2 regions of the Mesorhizobium sp. C089B genome follow, and region 2 is predicted to be linked to the other one. Evidence: predicted binding sites of a transcription regulator. Region 2 holds the regulator's gene; the other holds the start of a gene.

Region 1 (3,553 bases), 1.2 Mb from region 2:
CCCGGGCTGGCGACATGGCGCTGGTGAACGCCGGTATTGCGCGCCACGACATCGGTCTGCTGTTGCTTGCCACCTCGACGCCCGACCATCTTCTGCCGCCAAGCGCGCCGCTGGTCGCACACAAGCTTGGCCTTGGCCGCGCAGGCGCGGTCGATCTGACCGGCGCCTGCGCCGGCTTCATCTATGCGCTCATGTTTGCGGACGGGTTCACCCGCCTGCATGGCAAACCAGCGCTGGTCATCGCCGCCAACATCCTCAGCCGCCGCATCAATCCAGCCGAGCGCGCGAGCTCAGTCTTGTTCGCCGATGCCGCCGGCGCCCTGGTGATCGGTCAGTGCGATGATGCTGATCGGGGCATTCTCGGTGCCTCGGTGGCTTCGGACGGCTCGCGCTACGGGCTGATCCAGATTCCCGCAGAGGAAGCAACACGCCGTTCCATGGCGACCTCGACCTCGGGCAGACCCGGATGACGATGACCGACGGGCCCGAAGTGTTCGCAAAAGCCGTCGAGATGATGACCGATTGCTCGACAGCCGCGCTAGCCACTGCGGGAGTGCGGCCACACAATGTCGGCCGGTTTGTGCCGCATCAGGCCAATACTCGGATTTTCGGCGCGGTCGGAAGAAACCTCGGCATTGCTGACCAAGCAATTGTCAAGACGATTGCCGAATACGGCAACTCTTCGGCCGCGACGGTCCCGCTGTCGCTCTCGCTCGCCAACCAGATGAAGCCATTCCAGCCAGGAGAGAAAATCCTTCTGGCGGCGGCCGGTGCGGGTCTCAGCGGCGGCGCTCTCGTGGTTGGAATCTAGTCGGCCGGCTCACGCGCGCAGGACTGGTCATGAATGGCAATAGGTGCAACAGAACCAATGCCAAAATGGCCTTCTGAAGCTCGACATGACCAAGCTGACGCAGCACGACCCGTGCGAGCCTCTGGATGAGTTCAAATGCAACACCCGTTGCACCAACCGTACCATCTGAATAAAACTCAATTACAAAGGGTGAGCCGCCCCATATATGTCGGATACCCGACATTGTTCACATAAAAGGCTCGATGCTTACACCCTCTTTTCTGGCTGCTCTTTGCTGTCTTCTCTTTTCTCTTTGCTCTTTGCTCTTCCGTCTTGACTAGCAGGAGCCTGCGGCTTATCTCATTGCCGCGTTAGCACTCGCTTCGGCTGAGTGCTAGGCATGCTCCAGCAACGGAGCACCGTTCAACATCCGCACCAAGGAAATCCAAAAATGGCAAAGTCGAATTTCCGGCCGCTGCATGACCGCGTGGTCGTACGCCGGGTCGAATCCGAATCCAAGACCGCCGGCGGGATCATCATCCCGGATACGGCAAAGGAAAAGCCGCAGGAAGGGGAGATCATCGCCGTCGGTTCAGGTGCGCGCGACGAAGCCGGCAAGCTGGTCCCGCTGGACGTCAAGGCCGGCGACCGCATCCTGTTCGGCAAGTGGTCGGGCACCGAAGTCAAGCTCAATGGCGAAGACCTTCTGATCATGAAGGAATCCGACATTATGGGCATCATCGGCTGATTATCGGCCTTACCGTCAACTGAATTTCGGGCTTGATCGCAAGCCCCTGCCAGGAGCTAAAAAATGGCTGCCAAAGACGTAAAATTCTCCCGCGATGCCCGTGAGCGCATGCTTCACGGCATCAACATCCTCGCCGACGCAGTGAAGGTCACGCTCGGCCCCAAGGGCCGCAACGTCGTCATCGACAAGTCGTTCGGCGCACCGCGCATCACCAAGGACGGCGTCACCGTCGCCAAGGAAATCGAACTTTCCGACAAGTTCGAAAACATGGGCGCGCAGATGATCCGCGAAGTTGCTTCGAAGACCAACGACATCGCCGGTGATGGCACCACGACCGCGACCGTCCTGGCGCAGTCGATCGTCCAGGAAGGTAACAAGGCGGTTGCCGCCGGCATGAACCCGATGGACCTGAAGCGCGGCATCGACCTGGCCGTGACCGAAGTCGTCGCGGCTCTCGGCAACGCTGCCAAGAAGATCAAGACCTCCGAGGAAGTTGCCCAGGTCGGCACGATCGCCGGCAATGGCGACGAGTCGGTCGGCAAGATGATCGCCGAAGCGATGCAGAAGGTCGGCAATGAAGGCGTCATCACGGTTGAAGAAGCCAAGACCGCCGAGACCGAGCTGGAAGTCGTCGAAGGCATGCAGTTCGACCGCGGCTATCTCTCGCCCTACTTCGTCACCAACGCCGACAAGATGGTTGCCGAGCTCGAGGACGTCTACATCCTCCTGCACGAGAAGAAGCTGTCCAACCTCCAGGCCATGCTGCCGGTTCTCGAAGCCGTCGTGCAGACCTCCAAGCCGCTGCTCATCATCTCGGAAGACGTCGAAGGCGAGGCTCTGGCCACGCTGGTCGTCAACAAGCTGCGCGGCGGCCTGAAGATCGCCGCCGTCAAGGCGCCGGGCTTCGGTGATCGCCGCAAGGCCATGCTGGAAGACATCGCCATCCTCACCGGTGGCCAGGTCATCTCGGAAGACCTCGGCATCAAGCTCGAGAATGTCGGCCTCAACATGCTCGGCCGCGCCAAGAAGGTGTCGATCTCCAAGGAGAACACCACCATCGTCGACGGCGCCGGCAAGAAGGACGAGATCCAGGGCCGCGTTGCCCAGATCAAGCAGCAGATCGAAGAGACCACGTCGGACTACGACAAGGAGAAGCTGCAGGAACGTCTGGCGAAGCTCGCCGGCGGCGTTGCGGTGATCCGTGTCGGCGGCGCGACGGAAGTCGAAGTCAAGGAAAAGAAGGACCGCGTCGATGACGCCCTCAACGCGACCCGCGCGGCCGTGGAAGAAGGCATCGTTGCAGGCGGCGGCGTCGCACTGCTGCGCGCTTCGGCCAACATCAAGGTCACCGGCGTCAATGCCGACCAGGCTGCCGGCATCAACATCGTTCGTCGTGCACTGCAGGCTCCGGCCCGTCAGATCGCTTCGAACGCAGGTGCTGAAGCTTCGATCGTCGCCGGCAAGATCCTCGACAACAAGGGCGCGACCTACGGCTACAACGCCCAGACCGGCGAGTATGGCGACATGATCGCCATGGGCATCGTCGACCCGGTCAAGGTCGTTCGTACCGCTCTCCAGGACGCGGCTTCGGTCGCCGGCCTGCTCGTCACCACCGAAGCCATGATCGCGGAGGCTCCGAAGAAGGAGTCGGCCGGCGGCGGCATGCCTGGTGGTATGCCCGGCGGCGGCATGGGCGGGATGGGCGGTATGGATTTTTAATCCAGCCCCTATCAACTTACAGCGGACAGGGCGGCAGCAATGCCGCCCTGTCCTTGTGTGCCGAGCATGATCGACAGCTTGGAGGTGCAGTCCCGAGGATCTCGTTCGAGCCTTGCGCACCAAAACCTGGTGTGCTGAATTTTGGCCGCACCGGTCCTGACGTACTGTACGAGGAGCGTGTTGACCGCGCCATTGCGGGCACATCGCGGCTGAATTGTCGCTGCTGCAGCGCTCCGTCTGTCGGCCTGTTCGATTTCTTCGTCCCTATGGACGTCGAATGGTACAAGGGGGGCAGA
Region 2 (3,553 bases):
AGGGGGGTGTGAAGGATCGCCGACGTCATCACGTTAAATTCAATCAAGCCACAGCCATCTGCTGCAAGCTCACCAGCCGCTGAATGCCCTTCTTGGCAAGGCCCATCAGCTCCGCGAACTGCCCTTCCGAGAAAGGCTCGCCCTCGGCGGTGCCCTGGATCTCGACGATGCCGCCCTTGCCGGTCATGACGAAATTGGCGTCGGTGCCGGCAGATGAATCCTCGATGTAGTCGAGGTCGATGACCGGCTGGCCGTCATGGATGCCGCAGGAAATTGCCGCGACATGGTCCTTCAGCACCTTGGCAACACTGGCCATCTGCCGCGCTTCCATCCAGCGCAGGCAATCGTAGAGCGCCACCCAGCCGCCGGTGATCGAGGCCGTGCGGGTGCCGCCATCGGCCTGGATGACGTCGCAGTCGACGGTGATCTGCTGTTCGCCCAGTGCCTGCAGGTCGACAACGGCGCGCAAGGAGCGGCCGATCAGCCGCTGGATTTCCAGCGTGCGGCCGCCTTGCTTGCCGGCCGAGGCTTCACGGCGCATGCGCTCGCCGGTCGAACGCGGCAGCATGCCGTATTCCGCCGTCACCCAGCCCTTGCCGGAATTGCGCATCCAGCCCGGCACCTTTTCCTCCAGGCTCGCCGTGCACAACACATGCGTGTCGCCGAATTTCACCAGGCACGAGCCCTCGGCGTGTTTGGAGACGCCGCGCTCGAAGGAGATGGCGCGCATTTCGTCGGCTTGGCGTTTGGAAGGGCGCATCGAGGCCTCTTTCTGTTCTTTTTACGGTTGCGTCGGCGGCTTGTAGACGCATGCAGCCCATGGCGCAAAGGAAAAGGCCCCATATAGACGCCGGGTTGCGCGGGAGCGATGGAAGTCTATATCCTTGGGCCGGAGGTTTTTGGCTCGAATGACCAAGGCAGTCACCGAACCCAGTCTGCTGGCGCCCGCGCTGCAATCGCTCGACATGCGTTCGCGCGACATTTTTAGGCGCATCGTCGAATCCTATTTGAAGGACGGTGAGCCTGTGGGATCGCGCAGCCTGTCGCGCATCCTGCCGTCGTCGCTGTCGCCGGCCACCATCCGCAACGTGATGAGCGACCTCGAGCATCTCGGCCTGATCTATGCCCCGCACATCTCGGCCGGGCGCCTGCCGACTCAGACCGGCCTGCGATTCTTCGTCGATGCCTTCATGGAGCTTGGCGATCTCTCCGACGAGGAACGCCGGGTCATCGAGGCGCAGGTGCGCGCCTCCGGCTCGGGCGCGACGCTGGAACACATGCTGACCGAGGCCAGCCAGATGCTGTCGGGCATGTCGCGCGGCGCCGGCCTGGTGCTCGCCACCAAGAACGAGGTGGCGCTGAAGCACATCGAGTTCATCCAGCTCGAGCCGACCAAGGCGCTGGCGGTGATGGTGTCGCAGAATGGCGATGTCGAGAACCGCGTCGTCGACCTGCCGGCCGGCATCACCGTCTCGCAGCTGCACGAGGCCTCCAACTTCCTCAACGCCAATATCAGGGGCCGCACGCTCGCCGAGGCGCGCATCGAGATCGCCCGTATCAAGGACGAGACCCGGGCAGCGCTGGACACGTTGTCGCAGGACCTGGTCGAGAAAGGCCTGGCGGTGTGGGCCGGCGCCGACAGCGGCCTGCCGGCGCGCCTTATCGTGCGCGGCCGCGCCAATTTGCTCGAAAACGTCACCGCCCAGGCCGATATCGAATTGCTGCGCCACCTGTTCGAGGATCTGGAGACGCAGGACGGGCTGATCCAGCTGCTCGACCTCGCCGAGGACGGCCCCGGCGTGCGGATCTTCATCGGCTCGGAAAACAAGCTGTTCTCGCTCTCCGGCTCGTCGCTGGTCGTGGCACCTTACCGCGACAAGGACGCCCGCGTCGTCGGCGCGCTCGGCGTCATCGGCCCGACCAGGCTGAATTATGCCCGCATCGTGCCGATGGTCGACTACACGGCCCAATTGATTACCCGGATGTTAAGATAATTCCGAAGCCGGGATCACCGTAAAGGAGGGCGCAGAATGGCGCTTGAATCGTTCAAGGCCCAGATCAGCATGCTGCTCGAAGAAATGGTCAACCAGCCGGAGGACGAGCACGAAATCCAGGAGCAGCTGCGCGAAAAACTGCGCGAAATGCGCGCCATGGGCTTGCCGCTGCCGGAAGATCTCGTCGCATTGGAAAAGCGTCTCGACGACGATCTGGACGTCGAAGAGGAAAGTTGAGCGGTTCTCTCGTCGAATCTGCGCGCGCACGCTTCTCTTTTGCGGCGGCCGCACAATATCTCCCTTGTCGTGACGCGCCGACCGGCGCGAGTTCGAGGAGAACAGCATGATCCGGATTGCCGGCTTCGCAGGCCTTGCCCTGCTTCTGGCCACCAGCGCCTTCGCCCAGCAGGCTGATCAACTGCTGCTGACCGGCAAGGACGCTTTCGGCGACTGGAAGGCCGACAAGCCAGGTGTGCGCCGGCTGATTAGGCCGGATGATCTGAAAAGACCCAACATCACCGGATCCGCCTCCAACAGCGCCGGCCTCGGCGATCGGCCCGAGGGCGCGAAGCCCGTCCTGCCGCCTGGGTTTTCGGCCGAACTGGTTGCTTCCGGCATTTCCAATCCGCGGGTCGTGCGCGTGGCGCCGAACGGCGACCTGTTCGTCGCCGACAGTGACGCCAACCAGATCCGCGTCTATCGGCTGGCCAAGGGTAGCGCGAAGCCGGCCGAAGAGGGCATTTTTGCCGACAATCTAAACCAGCCCTATGGCATCGCCTTCTACCCGCCTGGCGACAAGCCGCAATGGGTCTACGTCGCCAACAACGACAGCGTGGTCCGCTACGCCTATCGCGACGGCGACCTTAAAGCCTCCGGCGAACCGGAGACGATTGTCTCCGACATCCCTACCGGCGGCCACTGGACCCGCGATATCGCCTTCTCGCCGGACGGGAAGACGCTGTATCTCTCGGTCGGCTCCGGATCGAACGTCGCGGAGGGCATGCAGAAGGCACCGAAGGGCGGCCTTGACGCCTGGGCAAAATCACAGCCACTCGGCGCCACCTGGGGTTCCGAGGATGGCCGTGCCGACGTGCTGGCCTTCGGCCCCGACGGCAAGAATGGCCGCATCCTCGCTACCGGCCTGCGCAATTGCTCGGGCATGACCGTGCAGCCGGCCACCGGCGCGCTGTGGTGTGTCGTCAACGAGCGCGACGGTCTCGGCGACGATGTGCCGTTCGAATATGCCACCTCAGTCAAGGACGGCGCCTTCTATGGCTGGCCCTGGTATTATATCGGCGCCAACGAGGACCCGCGTCACGAGGGCGCGCGCCCAGACCTCGCCGGCTCGGTCACCGTGCCCGACGTGCTGATGCAGGCGCATTCGGCGCCGCTCAACATCGCCTTCTATGACGGCGGCAATTTCCCGGCAGAGTACAAGGGTGACGCCTTCGTCGCCCTGCACGGCTCCTGGAACCGTGGTATGAGGACCGGCTACAAGGTGGTGCGGCTGAGATTCAGCGACGGCAAGCCGACCGGCGAGTACCAGGATTTCATCACCG

What was found. Region 2 encodes HrcA, which represses chaperone genes, less so after heat shock. Its sites were predicted from a motif close to GTTAGCACTCNCNNNNNGNGAGTGCTAAC; they were not measured.
Region 1: the regulator HrcA is predicted to act here: its motif matches at 1,161-1,189, upstream of groES (co-chaperone GroES).

The regions. Positions count from the first base shown of each region.
Region 1 is NZ_CP100469.1:5,832,995-5,836,547, reverse strand. It holds partial or broken gene bioZ (3-oxopimeloyl-[acyl-carrier-protein] synthase BioZ) at 1-811, shown strand, start outside; gene groES (co-chaperone GroES) at 1,242-1,538, shown strand; gene groL (chaperonin GroEL) at 1,602-3,257, shown strand.
Region 2 is NZ_CP100469.1:4,601,991-4,605,543, forward strand. It holds gene rph (ribonuclease PH) at 44-760, opposite strand; gene hrcA (heat-inducible transcriptional repressor HrcA) at 909-1,994, shown strand; gene NLY44_RS22745 (hypothetical protein) at 2,031-2,231, shown strand; gene NLY44_RS22750 (PQQ-dependent sugar dehydrogenase) at 2,338-3,553, shown strand, end outside.